Regions from separate parts of the Priestia sp. RMT2NF4 genome, predicted to be linked through region 3. Evidence: riboswitches for the same ligand, from Rfam matches in the RefSeq annotation. Region 3 holds a riboswitch; each other region holds the start of a gene.
The links. A riboswitch is a leader RNA that binds a small molecule or an ion and turns the genes downstream of it on or off. The one in region 3 is predicted to bind S-adenosylmethionine.

Region 1 (4,575 bases), on a different contig from region 3:
TTTATTCGAGATACAGCTTCTCTTATGCGCTCTTCATCCGTCAGCAGTCCTACGCGCACATAGCCTTCACCATATGTTCCGAAGCCTACTCCAGGTGCCACTACAACGTGGGCTTTTTCAAGAAGTAAATCTGAAAATTGTTCAGAAGTATATCCTTTAGGAACTTTTAGCCATGCAAAAAAGGAACCCGCTGGAGATGTAACGTCCCAACCAATTTCTTGAAGCCCTTGAATAAAGGTATTGCGTCTAGATTCATAGCGCTTAACTAAATCATTCACACATTGTTGAGATTCTAACAGAGCTGCCGCTGCTGCCTCTTGAACCGCCCCAAAGAGGCTGACATACATATGATCTTGAAGAAGATTAATAGCTTCTACTACACTTTCATTTCCTACAGCAAATCCAACTCGCCATCCCGCCATGTTATACGTTTTAGAAAGAGTATAAATTTCAATTCCCGTCTCTTTTGCACCAGGAGTCTGTAAAAAGCTGATTGGCTTTTTACCATCAAATCCAATGGCTCCGTAGGCAAAGTCGTGTACCACACAAATATCGTGCTTGGCAGCAAACGCCACGGTGTCTTCAAAAAATTCTGCCGTTGCCACTGCACCGGTAGGATTATTCGGATAGTTTAAAAACATGAGCTTTGCCTGTTCTTTAGCACGTTCACCTATCTCTTCGTATACGGGCAGAAAATGATTTTCAGCCGTGAGCGGCATCACTTCCATCTTTGCTTTTGCAAGCTCTACTCCAGACCAGTAATCAGGATATCCAGGATCCGGAACCAGCACCGTATCTCCAGGGTTTAATAAGCACTGCGGGATTTCAACAAGTCCACCCTTCCCGCCAAACAAAATAGCTACTTCTTTTTCAGGATCCACATCAACGCCATATTCTCGTTTATAAAAAGTCGCAACGGCCTCTTTCAAAAACTGGTGCCCCCGAAATGGAGAATATTTATGATGCATAGGATTAGCACTTGCTTTTTGGAGTGTTTCTACAATATGTGAAGGAGTAGGCTGATCAGGATTTCCCTGCCCTAAGTTAATAACGTCGTGCCCTTGGGCCATTACTTTTCCTACCTTGCCTACAAGTGATGCAAAAAATTGTTTTGGTAAACTTTTTAATAGTTCCGATTGCTCAAATTGTTTCATCATCGCACACCTTCTCAAAAAATTCTTGAAATTCTAGTCACAAATAATATATTGTAATACTCAACTTGTAAAGTCATTTTTTTCAACTACTAAAAAAAGGACGGATGATAAAGTGAGTGTAAAAATCACGTGTTTGCAGCTTGATATTGCGTTTGGAAACCCAACTAAAAACCGAAAATATATTCAACAAAAAATGACGGAAGCTCTAAAAGAAAACCCTGACATCCTTGTGCTTCCTGAGCTATGGGATACAGCTTATGATTTGACGCGGCTAGACGAAATTGCCGATGATGAAGGACAGCAGGCCAAGCAATTAATCTCTCAATTTGCTAAAACGAACGAAGTAAATATTGTGGCAGGTTCGATCGCGAAAAAAACAGAGCAAGGCGTCACAAATACGATGTATATTTTCGACCGAAAAGGTCGTGAAGTGTCACAATACAGTAAGCTGCACTTATTTAAATTAATGGATGAGCACCTCTATCTAGAAGCAGGAACAGCAAAAAATCTTTTTACACTTGAACAGTCTTTATGCGCAGGAGTTATTTGTTACGATATTCGTTTTCCAGAATGGATTCGCGTGCATACTAGCAGCGGAGCAGAAGTCTTATTTGTTGTTGCTCAGTGGCCGGCTCCAAGACTTGCCCATTGGAAAGCACTGCTCATTAGCCGCGCAATCGAAAATCAATGCTATGTAATCGCGTGTAATCGTGTAGGCCAAGATCCTAATAACATATTTGCCGGACATTCCTTAGTCATCGATCCGTGGGGAGAAATAATCGCTGAAGCTGGCGATAGCGAAGAACTTTTAAGTGCCGACGTTAACCTGGAACTTGTAAAAGAAATTCGTAAACAAATTCCTGTCTTTACAGATCGCCGCACAGAATTTTATTAATTATGTATTGACAGCCGTTTTTTTGCATGATACGATTTTCACCAGATAACATAAAATTTTCAAACAAATCAAAATTGAATAAGTAATCGTACTCTTATCAAGAGTTGGCTGAGGGATTTGGCCCTGTGAAGCCCAGCAACCGACCGTCATTCCATCCTAAGATGGATCACACCCGTAAAACATGTTTTTACAAAGGCACGGTGCTAATTCCAACAGAAAGTAATTCTTTCTGGCAGATAAGAGGTTTGAACACTACAATCAAGCCTCTTTCCAACGAAAGAGGCTTTTATATTTTCTAAAATTATAAAAGCCTCCATACATTCTTAAACCTATTAACTTAGTAAACAAATCAGTTTAATAAACTATGGAGGGATTCTAATGTCAACAACAAAAACAGAGAAGTATCAGCCTTTAACAGAAATTTCAGCAATCAAACTTGTGAAAAAGCTAGGTCTCTTTGATGCCACAGAAGCACTGACTGCCCGTGAAATCGGTGATGGCAACTTAAATCTCGTCTTTCACATCATAAATGATCAAACGAATAAATCCATTATCGTCAAACAAGCACTTCCTTATGCAAAAGTTGTAGGCGAGAGCTGGCCTCTATCCTTGAACCGTGCCACGATTGAAAGCAATGCGCTCAAGCAATTCGGTGCATTTACCCCTGAACTCGTACCAGCTGTGTATTACCACGATGAAACGCTTGCTGTTACGGTCATGGAAGATCTGTCTCATTTAACGATTTCCCGCGCCGGACTTATTCAAGGAGAAAGTTATCCCCTGCTTTCACAGCATATCGGTTCTTTTCTAGGACATATTGCGTTCAAAACGTCGGATTTTGCCTTAAAGCCTCAGGATAAAAAAGAAGAAGTCGTCAAGTACAGCAATCCGGACTTATGCAATATTACGGAAGATTTAGTTTTTACAGATCCTTTTTTTGATATCGATACAAATGAATTTGAAGAAGCGCTGCGTCCTGATGTAGAAGAATTGTGGAACGATGGAGATGTAAAGCTACAAGCAGCAAAATTAAAATATAAATTTTTAACAAATGCCCAAACGCTAATTCACGGTGATTTACATACAGGAAGCATATTTGCTAGCAGTCAAGAAACGAAAGTGATTGATCCAGAGTTTGCTTTTTACGGTCCGTTTGGATTCGATTTAGGCCAATTTGTTGCGAATTTATTTTTAAATGCTCTTTCTCGAAAAACAGATCGCGAACCGTTATTTGCACACATTACGAACACATGGAACGTATTTAAAGATACCTTTACTGCGCTTTGGCATTCTGAAAACACTGAACCTTTCGCTAAAGATGAGCGCTTGTTACATGAAATTTTAACGCAAACGTGGCAAGATGCTGTTGGATATGCAGGGTGTGAAATCATTCGACGTACGATTGGCTTAGCTCACGTGGCGGACTTAGACGAAATTTCTTCAGAGGAAAGAAAAATTAACGCTAAACGTACTGCGTTAAAAATTGGACGCTATTTACTTCTGCACCAACAAGACGTTTCACCAAATGAATTTGAACATTTACTTCGATAACGAATAATGTACACAATGAAAGGATCGGTATCAGCATGACAAATACACTATCACTTCCGCGCTCAGTGGAATGGAATGAATCATATATTACTTTATTAGATCAGCAGCAGCTTCCTGGCAAAGTTGAATATATTAAGCTGCAAACCATTAAAGACGTATGGGATGCTATCACTACCTTGAAAGTACGCGGAGCCCCTGCAATTGGCATTACGGCGGCTTTTGGTCTTGCTCTTTCTGCGCTTAGCTATGACACGGATTCAGTCAAGGAATTCAACAAAAAGCTAGCTCTAGATCAACAGTATTTAGCTAGTTCACGCCCGACTGCCGTCAATTTATTTTGGGCATTGGACCGCGTAGCGAAAAGCGCTGAATCCGCTTCGTCCGTTAATGAAGCTAAAACAAAAGTTGTTCATGAAGCGATTCAAATTCAAGTAGAAGATGAAGAAACGTGCTACCGAATTGGAGATCATGCCCTTTCTTTATTTAAAAAGAAAGATAAAATCATGACAATATGTAATGCTGGTTCAATTGCTACAGCTTATTATGGAACAGCATTAGCACCTTTTCACTTGTCTAAGCAGCGCGATATTCCGCTTGAAGTATTTGCTTGTGAAACAAGACCCGTTCTTCAAGGTTCTCGCTTAACAGCATGGGAACTTCAGCAGTCGGGAGTAGACGTTACGCTGATTACGGATAATATGGCTGCTCATACCATTAAAACAAAAGGAATTAATGGGATCATTGTAGGTGCTGACCGCATTGCAGCAAATGGCGATACGGCTAACAAAATTGGAACGTATGGACTTGCTCTTTTAGCGAAAGCATTCGGTATTCCATTTTACGTAGCAGCGCCGCAGTCCACATTTGATTTATCTATTCAAGACGGAAGCAGCATCCCTATTGAAGAACGTTCACCTAAAGAAGTAACGCACATTGGAGATACGCAAATTGCTCCAGACGGAATCTCTGTGTACA
Region 2 (4,575 bases), on a different contig from region 3:
TGGGAAGAAAACCATTTTGCATGATGTATCCTTATCGGTTGAGCGCGGTGAGATTTTCGGATTGCTTGGTCCGAACGGATCTGGAAAAACAACGCTCATTCGTACCGTCGTAGGACTCATTAAAGAAACAAAGGGAACAATTACCGTCAATGGTTTTCCTTTAAAAGAACAGTTTACATCAGCTATGAAATCAATTGGAGCGATTATTGAAAATCCTGAGTTTTATGATTATCTGACGGGCTATCAAAATTTAAAACACTTTGCGAATATGCATGAAGGGATCACAGTAGAACGCTTGGATGAAGTGATTGCGCTAGTAAAGCTTGAAAACAGCATTCATGCAAAAGTGAAGACGTATTCCCTTGGGATGAGACAGCGTTTAGGAGTAGCTCAAGCTATTTTACATAAGCCTGCATTGCTTTTACTAGACGAACCAACAAATGGTCTAGACCCAGCGGGAATGAGAGAATTTCGTACATATTTACAAACCCTCTGCAGGCAAGAAGGTATTTCAATTTTAATCGCGAGCCACTTATTAAAAGAAGTGGAAGCATTATGTGACCGCGTTGGTATTATTCAAAACGGCGAGTTAAAAGCTGTTCAAGATCTATCTCCAAATCGTCGAGATCAAGGGATGTATGTAGAATTTGAAGTATCTGACGTGCAACAAGCAGCGGATCTTTTATCTCAAGAATTCCAAGTAACAATAAAATCCGATAGTATTGATGTAGTGATTATGAAAGAACAAATTCCAGCTGTGAATAGAAAATTAGTGGACAGCGATATTTTAGTCTACCGAATCACTCCTGTTTATGAGACGCTTGAAGATTCGTTTATGTCCGTTACGGAGGGAGAGCACCATGCTTAAGTTAATTCAAAATGAACATATGAAATGGTTTTACAAAAGAAGTACAAAAGTCACGTTTATTACAATCGGCATCTTAACTCTTTGTATGGCTCTTTTAATGAAGAAAGTAGCAAACAGCGCAGGAACGGAAGACAACATATTGAATTTCCTGTCATTTAGTGCAGGCATGCTGATCCTCGTTCAATTTTTCGCGCTTGCTGTTGGAGGATCAATGGTTGCAAAAGAGTTTGAAGCGGGTACCATTAAGCTTCTTTTAATTCGCCCTGCTAGACGTTCAACGATTTTAACGTCCAAGTACATAACGCTCGTTTTAATTAGCTTGTATTACTTGCTGAGTTATTTGCTTTTTTCGTTTGTATGGGGAGCATTGTTCTTTGGATTTGCCAGTCTAGAAGGAGATGCGCAGCTGCTTAAAAACATTACGCTTACGTATGACAGCGCGTATATGGAAACGTTTATGATGATGACGTTCGCATTCATGCTGTCGTCTTTATTTAGAAACAGCGCGCTTGCTTCAAGTCTAGCTATTGTCGTAAGTATCGGGGCTAAAGCGGTAACTGCACTAGTATCAGAGCTAGGTTTATGGTGGGGTAAATTTCTATTATTTGCCAACACGGACTTTCTTCAGTATATGGACGGAATGAAGACGATGTTTGACGGAATGACACTTCCATTTTCAATCTTCATCTTAGTTGCACACTTTGTCTTCTTTATGGGCGTAGCATGGGTGGCGTTTTTAAAACGTGACGTAGCTAACTGATGTGAGAATTTTCACACTATATATTTTTCTAAAATAGCATTTGACAATTAAATAAAAAGAGATTACAGTAGTGAAAGACTATTTTTAAAACAACTATAAACTTCTTATCAAGAGAGACGGAGGGACTGGCCCTACGATGTCTCGGCAACTGGCTGTACGCAGTGCGGTGCCAAATCCAGCAGACGATGTTTCGTTTGGAAGATGAGAAGGGTAATCTTATGATACAAATAAGAGACCTCTTCTTATCAATAAGAAGAGGTCTTTTTTTATTACGTAAACAAGAGGTGTTAAGAATGGAACAACAAAAAGGAAACGGCTGGGCGCTGTTACCGCTGGGCGTCTTTTTAGTCCTGTTTGTCGGATCAGGAATTATAACGGGAGATTTTTATAAGCTGCCTGTATTAGTAGCCATTATCATTGCAGCCATTGTGGCGCTGGCTATGAACCGCAAAGATTCACTTAATGTAAAAGTGGAACGCTTTGCTAAAGGAGCAGGGCATCCTGATATCATTATTATGGTACTTATTTTTATTTTGGCAGGTGCTTTTTCTCAAGTTGCTAAAGGCATGGGAGCTGTTGATTCAACGGTAAACTTAGCGCTTTCTGTACTTCCGCAAAGCTTAGTGGTAGTCGGAATCTTTGTTATTGGCGCATTCATTTCAATTTCGATGGGAACGTCAATGGGAACGATCGCTGCGTTAGGGCCTATCGCTGTAGGAATCAGTGAGCAGGCGCATGTATCCATTACATTGGCAATTGCTGCTGTTGTTGGTGGTGCAATGTTTGGAGATAATTTATCCGTAATCTCTGATACGACCATTGCGGCAGTTCGTACGCAAAAAACAAATATGTCAGATAAATTAAAAGTAAACTTTTTTATTGTCCTTCCTGCAGCGATTGTTACAGTGATTTTATTACTTGTAATGACGCTAGGCAATACGTCATCAGTAGAAATTAAAGATTTTAGCTGGTTTAAAATCTTGCCTTATGTCGGCGTACTCGTTGCTGCCATATTTGGTGCAAACGTATTAAGCATTTTAACCGGAGGAATTGTATTAGCCGGCGTGATTGGATTAGCTGACGGAAGCTACACGCTTTCTTCTCTTGCTAAAACTGTGACAGAAGGTATTGGCGGAATGTCGGAATTAATTATTTTATCTCTTTTAATTGGCGGAATGGTTGAACTCATTCGCTATAACGGCGGTATTCAGTTCTTATTGAACCTATTAACACGACGCATTCAAACAAAAAAAGGCGGAGAATTCAGTATCGCTGGATTAGTAAGTTTAACCAATTTAGCCACGGCTAATAACACGATTTCAATTATTACAGCAGGTCCGTTAGCGAAAGAAATCTCTGATAAGTATTCAATTGATAATCGTAAATCAGCCAGTCTGCTCGACTTGTTTTCATGCAGCGTTCAAGGGCTTATCCCTTACGGTGCACAAATGCTTCTCGCAGCAGGATTTGCTAAAGTTTCACCGGTTGAGATTATTCCATTTACATTCTATCCAATGTTAACAGCGGTTTGCGGTATCATTGCGATTGTAATTGGCTTTCCTCGTTTAAATAAAAAATCAAAATCATCTAAAGAAGCTGCGTAATATCAAACCCTTAAAAAGAACATTCTTTTTAAGGGTTTTTTACTGTTTGAAAAAATCAGTCGGCTTTTTTTCATCTAGCTCCTTCCAAAGTGTCTCATTTTGTTTAAGTGCATAAGCCGCTCCTCCGATTTCAATTCCGCATAATAAAATGAATAATAAAATACCCATGATATGACCTCCTTGTATAAGTGAATAAAAACATGATTGTAACGGGTTTAGCTTATTGCTGTTTCACTTTATAATGAGAATAAAGTATGAAACGCGTTTCAGCGCAAGAGAAAAAGGTGAAAACATGACAAATATCCGAGATATCGCAAAAAAAGCTGGTGTATCTGTTTCGACCGTGTCACGGGTTTTAAATCATCATCCGTATGTAAAAGAAGAAAAGCGCCGTCTGGTAGAAGAAGTAATTCAAGAACTTAATTACGAACAAAACATTAATGCCGTTCACTTATCAAAAGGGAAAACAAATATGATTGCCGTCGTCTTGCCTTTTATTAATCATCCTTATTTCAGTCTGCTTTTAGAAGGAGTGGCCTCTCAAGCGTTAGAAAAGCAGTATCAGCTTGTTATTTGTCAGACGAACTATGATGTAAAAAAAGAAGAAGAAGCGCTTCATATGCTAAAAACAAAGCAGGTTGATGGAGTGATTATTTGTTCTAGAGCAGGCAGCTGGAGCACGATTGAATATTATCAGCAGTACGGGCCGATAGCCGTGTGCGAAAACGTACAAAATCGTTCTATTCGCTCCGTATACGTTGATCATTATGCAGCTTTTAAGAAAGCGCTCATGTATTTAAAAGAAAAAGGATATACGGATATTGGCTACTGTATTGGAAGAATGACGGGTACAAATAGTCAACAGAGGCAGCAAGCATACAAAGAATATGTAGAAAGAATAAATGAGCCTTATCATCCGGAATGGGTGTTTCAAGGCTGTTTGAACGTGACAGATGGTGAAAAAGTGGTGGGAAAATTGGTGCAGATGAAAAATCGGCCTCAGGCGCTTTTAGTAACAAACGATCAAGTCGCTATTGGTATAAAAGCTCAGTGCGAACAAGCGGGTATATCAGTTCCAGGCGATTTAGCTATTATTGGTTTTGATAATCATCCGCTTTCTTCTTATTTACAAATCACAACGATCGAACTTCCTCTCAAAGAAATGGGCGAAACGCTTTTTAAACTAGTCAGGAGCAAGGATCCTCAAAAAATTGAGCTTCCTTTTCGGTTTATTGAGCGTAAAAGCGTATAAATTCTTGATGATCTCACCACGTGTTTTTATCGGATAAAATGAGTAAAAGCGGACATCATACGAGTAAAGAAAGAAGAAAAGGATGATGATC
Region 3 (4,575 bases):
AATATGATTACCGAAAAGACTCAACGAAAAAAATCCGTCATTTGCAGCTTAATATCAGCCAATTTAAGAAAATGGGCGGTCGCTATATTTTTTCAGCTGTGCCAATTGAAAATGCTGAAAGCGACGGTTTGCACTTTTTAAAAGCATTTAACGATAAACAGTCCGCTTGGAAAGTGTATGTATATGAAGCAAAGTAAGGGGGCAATAACATGAACAGACCTATTTTAACGATCGTGGTTCCATGCTACAACGAAGAAGAAGTATTCACAGAGACGTCTTTTCAATTAACTACTGTAGTAAAAGAACTGATTAATGAACGACTTGTATCAAGTGAAAGCACTATTTTATTTGTAGACGATGGAAGTAAAGACAGCACGTGGTCGCTTATTGAAAAAGAAAGCTGCAGCAATTTGTTTGTAAAAGGGTTAAAGTTAGCGCGAAATGTAGGACATCAAAATGCTTTGCTTGCAGGATTAGAAGTAGCTCATAAGCAATCTGACTGCGTCATTTCCATTGACGCGGATTTGCAAGATGATATCAGCGTCATTCGTACTTTTGTAGAGAAATATTGGCTCGGGTATGAAGTTGTATATGGCGTTCGAGACAGCAGAGAAACCGATACATTTTTCAAACGAACCACGGCAGTAGGGTTTTATCGTTTTATGAACAAGCTAGGAATTCAGCTCATTCAAAATCACGCTGATTTTCGCCTTATGAGCAAACGTGCTCTTGGTGAACTCATGAAATATAAAGAAGGAAACGTCTTTTTGCGGGGCCTTGTACCATTAGTAGGATTTCGCTCCACGGAAGTCACATATGACCGCAAAGAACGGACGGCGGGTGAGTCAAAATATCCGCTAAAGAAAATGCTCGCTTTTGCATTTGACGGGATTACGTCTTTTAGCGTAGCACCTATACGCTTGCTGACGCTGCTTGGAGGAGCTTCGTTTCTCTTTAGTATTTTGTTTGGCATTTATGCGCTGATTCAAAAATATTTAGATCATACGCAAATTGGCTGGACGTCTCTTATTTTATCAATTTGGCTTGTAGGCGGCCTGCAGCTAATAGGAATAGGTCTTGTCGGAGAATACATTGGCAAGATTTTCAACGAAGTGAAACAGCGTCCTAAATATGCGATTGAAAGAGATTTATATACAAAACACTCGTTAGACAAACAAAAAGATTTGCTGATGCATTAATTAAGAAGCTTCTCCTGAATGGAGAGGCTTTTTTGTTAAAGTGTTTATCATAATTTTTAAGGTAATAGGAGATGCTACTACTAAAATTTCTAAGGAGATCAAAATCTATGAAAAGACTACTTTATACAGTCAGCACTTTTTGTTTTGTTTGGCTTGCTTTTGCAACCATTCATGTCAGCGCTCTTTCGATTGAGAAACTTCCAATGAAGAAATCATCTGAACAATGGTCGGTCGAACTGACAAAAGCGAGCATGACGGGAGATAATCAGCTAAAGTGGAAAAATAACGTCTATCATACATATGGATTAACCGTTGAAAACATTGGAAAAGACGTAGAGCGTGTGCAGGTCCAAGCTTTTCGGCACGAAGGAAAAAATAAGGCGAAATACAGCTTGTTTTCTCCTATTGAAAGGTCTAACTTAAGCAAAAGCGGTCAGCGTTTTCGCTATGCCAATTTTGCTGTTCCTGGAAAAGCGGCAGGCTTAGACATCATGATTAACTGGACGGATGAACAAGGCAACCATCAAGAACATTTTGAATTTAAATAAAAGTCTTCGCTTAGGCGAAGACTTTTTTTTGCAGGAATTTATCTCTGTATGTGGAAAACGAACACGAAAGGAGAGATTGTGATGATTGCAAAAGCTACTGAAGAAGAAATACAGGAAATTCGGACGAAATCTGCTGATGCGCTGTTTGAAGGAACAACGCATCAGTTTCAACCGTCAACTGAACGCGTAAATGAACTAATTGATAATGCCCTTGAAAAAGGGTGTTATTATTTAGTATCTAGACAAGAAAATAAACTTGCAGGCTGGGTTTTTGTCGGTCCATCTGCCGACTTCTTTTCAAAAGCAGAAATTGGCTTTATCTACGAGTTATATGTTTTACCAGAATACCGCGGGCAAGGTCTAGCCAAGCCGTTAATGCAAAAAGCAATTGATGAATTGTCTATCAAAGGATACCCTGAAATCAGACTCAGCGTTCATGCTGGGAATTTTGCACAGCATGTGTACTGTGAACTTGGATTTGTAGATAAACAAATATTAATGAGCCTGCAGGTGGCAAAACGTCCGTAATGTTGGTGAATGTCAGCGAGTCCATAAAACATAAGTTGTTATACATGCGATGAGGTTCGGTAATGAAAGTAAAAGTAAATAAGTAGCCCAAACGGCGCCTTTATCTAGTACTTCAACAGCTCCTCTACCTGTATGATCTGAGGCGGGGGGATCTTCAAGTGCGTTCATAATCAGAGCCGCCGCTGCTAAAATAATCCCTCCAATGCTTCCGGTTGTTTTGACAATTGCAATATGGAAAGTAGATGAAAAAGCAATGCTGAGAAGCAGCAGCAAGCTTCCCAAAAAAGCAGATAACATATATCGTTTCATGTGCTCACCATCCTTTATGAAAGCATACCATATTTTACTTCTTTTTTCTTTTTATTGAAAAGCTATTGACATAACATATAAAACATATTAGAATAGTCAGAAATAATTTAAAAACGAAATATTCTTATCTAGAGAGGTGGAGGGACTGGCCCTTTGAAGCCTCAGCAACCACAATTATTGAATGGTGCTAATTCCAGCATAGCCTAGCTCTGACAGATAAGAAGAGGAATCTTTTTCTATGATGAAATCCTCTTCTTAGGAAGAAACATTTCGTATAGAAAAGGTGATGACATTGAAAAATACACAACAGGCGCTAAGCGTTGATGATTATTTAGATCTATACTTGTTAGCAAAAGAACTAAAAGACGAAACGTGGCAGCAGGAAATTTTAGCCGCGCTAAAAACGAAGCAAAATCGTTCATTTGAAGACAAACAATCCGCACTCGTTCAAGAAATATGGGAAGATTTTAAACAGTTAAATGAAGATATTTCTTTTACGTATCGCTTAATTCAAGAAGAGCCAACTAATGAACAGTTTCAAGTTAAATTAAGGAACTTGAGAGAACGGCGGATCACGCTGAGTCGTGAATTATATTTAGCTAAAAAACAGTATGTTGAACACACGCAGTAAAAGGATCCGCTTGATAAACAAGCGGTTTTTTTGCATGTAAATGTTAGAAGCGTTCTATTTCGGGTAGTAAATAGATAAGACAAAAAAAGGAGGGATAACAGTGGCCCAAGGTGTATTATGTGAAGTGAATGAGTGCATGTATTGGAAATCGGGAAATAAATGCAGTGCAGAGTCCATTTACGTTGTGAGTCCTGAAAGTAGTCACCATGTTTCTGAAACGGAAGAACCTGGCTGTAAAACTTTTGAACCCGCGAGATAAATGCTAGTTTTATAAAAAAGCATAAAATGAACGATGCGCTGACGGAGTTGAGTCGGCGTTTTTCTATTTTTTAAAAAATACTATTACTTAGGTGCGATAATAAATACATAGTAAAAAAGCAGTGTCTACGTCTAATTGTGCGTTTAAACAAAATGATACGATAATTTTTTTGTTTTTCGACAAAAGAAAAGCGAGAGAAAGGTGATAGAATACAAATATACAGCCTAGCTGACTTTTAGCATAAATTTATATGAAAGCGCTAACAAAAAAGCTGTATTCATCTCGTTTTGACAGATTGGAAAAAGGGGAGACGTTTATGCAGGGGAAAACTCAGGGGAAAGAATTGAAACGCGGGTTAGAAGAAAGACATGTGACGCTGATGTCCTTAGGAGCAGCCATAGGGGTAGGGCTGTTTCTTGGATCTGCATCTGCTATTAAATTAGCAGGGCCGGGAATATTATTGGCGTACGGATTTAGCGGAATGATTATGTTTTTTATTATGAGAGCACTTGGAGAAATGGCGATTCAAAAACCTGTTGCAGGTTCATTCAGCAAGTACGCGCGCGACTATTTAGGGCCCCTTGCTGGTTATCTAACAGGTTGGAACTACTGGTTTTTATGGGTTGTAACATGTATGGCTGAAATTACAGCCGTTGGTATTTATATGGGATATTGGTATCCGGATGTACCAAACTGGATTTGGGCGTTATCGGCGCTTGTCATCATGACAACAGTTAACTTCTTAGCTGTTAAGGCATATGGTGAACTGGAATTTTGGTTTGCACTTATTAAAATTTTAGCGATTGTGTTAATGATTGCCGTTGGATTATTAATGATTGTGTTTGGAATCGGGAACGGCGGCGTTGCGACGGGTATTAAAAACTTATGGGACAACGGCGGGCTGTTCCCGAATGGATTCAAAGGTATTTTACTGTCGCTGCAAATGGTTATGTTTGCATATTTAGGAATTGAAATGATCGGCGTTACCGCGGGAGAAGTGAAAAATCCAGAAAAATCTCTAGCAAGAGCGATTGATTCGGTCTTTTGGCGTATTCTTATTTTCTACGTTGGTGCATTATTTGTCATTATGTCGATTTATCC

Region 1: it holds a riboswitch for S-adenosylmethionine, as region 3 does, so the genes downstream of both, mtnK (S-methyl-5-thioribose kinase) here and ACMX9J_RS10775 (hypothetical protein) in region 3, are expected to answer to the same signal.
Region 2: it holds a riboswitch for S-adenosylmethionine, as region 3 does, so the genes downstream of both, ACMX9J_RS01995 (Na+/H+ antiporter NhaC family protein) here and ACMX9J_RS10775 (hypothetical protein) in region 3, are expected to answer to the same signal.

The regions. Positions count from the first base shown of each region.
Region 1 covers NZ_JBLQZO010000003.1:651,154-655,728, reverse strand. The annotation lists gene ACMX9J_RS16755 (pyridoxal phosphate-dependent aminotransferase) at 1-1,154, opposite strand, end outside; gene ACMX9J_RS16750 (carbon-nitrogen family hydrolase) at 1,267-2,049, shown strand; SAM riboswitch class I at 2,141-2,292, shown strand; gene mtnK (S-methyl-5-thioribose kinase) at 2,428-3,600, shown strand; gene mtnA (S-methyl-5-thioribose-1-phosphate isomerase) at 3,636-4,575, shown strand, end outside.
Region 2 covers NZ_JBLQZO010000001.1:396,891-401,465, forward strand. The annotation lists gene ACMX9J_RS01985 (ABC transporter ATP-binding protein) at 1-868, shown strand, start outside; gene ACMX9J_RS01990 (ABC transporter permease) at 861-1,628, shown strand; SAM riboswitch class I at 1,730-1,836, shown strand; gene ACMX9J_RS01995 (Na+/H+ antiporter NhaC family protein) at 1,922-3,232, shown strand; gene ACMX9J_RS02000 (hypothetical protein) at 3,272-3,400, opposite strand; gene ACMX9J_RS02005 (LacI family DNA-binding transcriptional regulator) at 3,525-4,484, shown strand; gene ACMX9J_RS02010 (transcriptional regulator SplA domain-containing protein) at 4,570-4,575, shown strand, end outside.
Region 3 covers NZ_JBLQZO010000002.1:307,870-312,444, reverse strand. The annotation lists gene ACMX9J_RS10800 (DUF6044 family protein) at 1-197, shown strand, start outside; gene ACMX9J_RS10795 (glycosyltransferase family 2 protein) at 210-1,199, shown strand; gene ACMX9J_RS10790 (hypothetical protein) at 1,307-1,747, shown strand; gene ACMX9J_RS10785 (GNAT family N-acetyltransferase) at 1,829-2,275, shown strand; gene ACMX9J_RS10780 (hypothetical protein) at 2,288-2,584, opposite strand; SAM riboswitch class I at 2,706-2,807, shown strand; gene ACMX9J_RS10775 (hypothetical protein) at 2,877-3,215, shown strand; gene ACMX9J_RS10770 (DUF1540 domain-containing protein) at 3,316-3,474, shown strand; gene alaP (alanine permease AlaP) at 3,791-4,575, shown strand, end outside.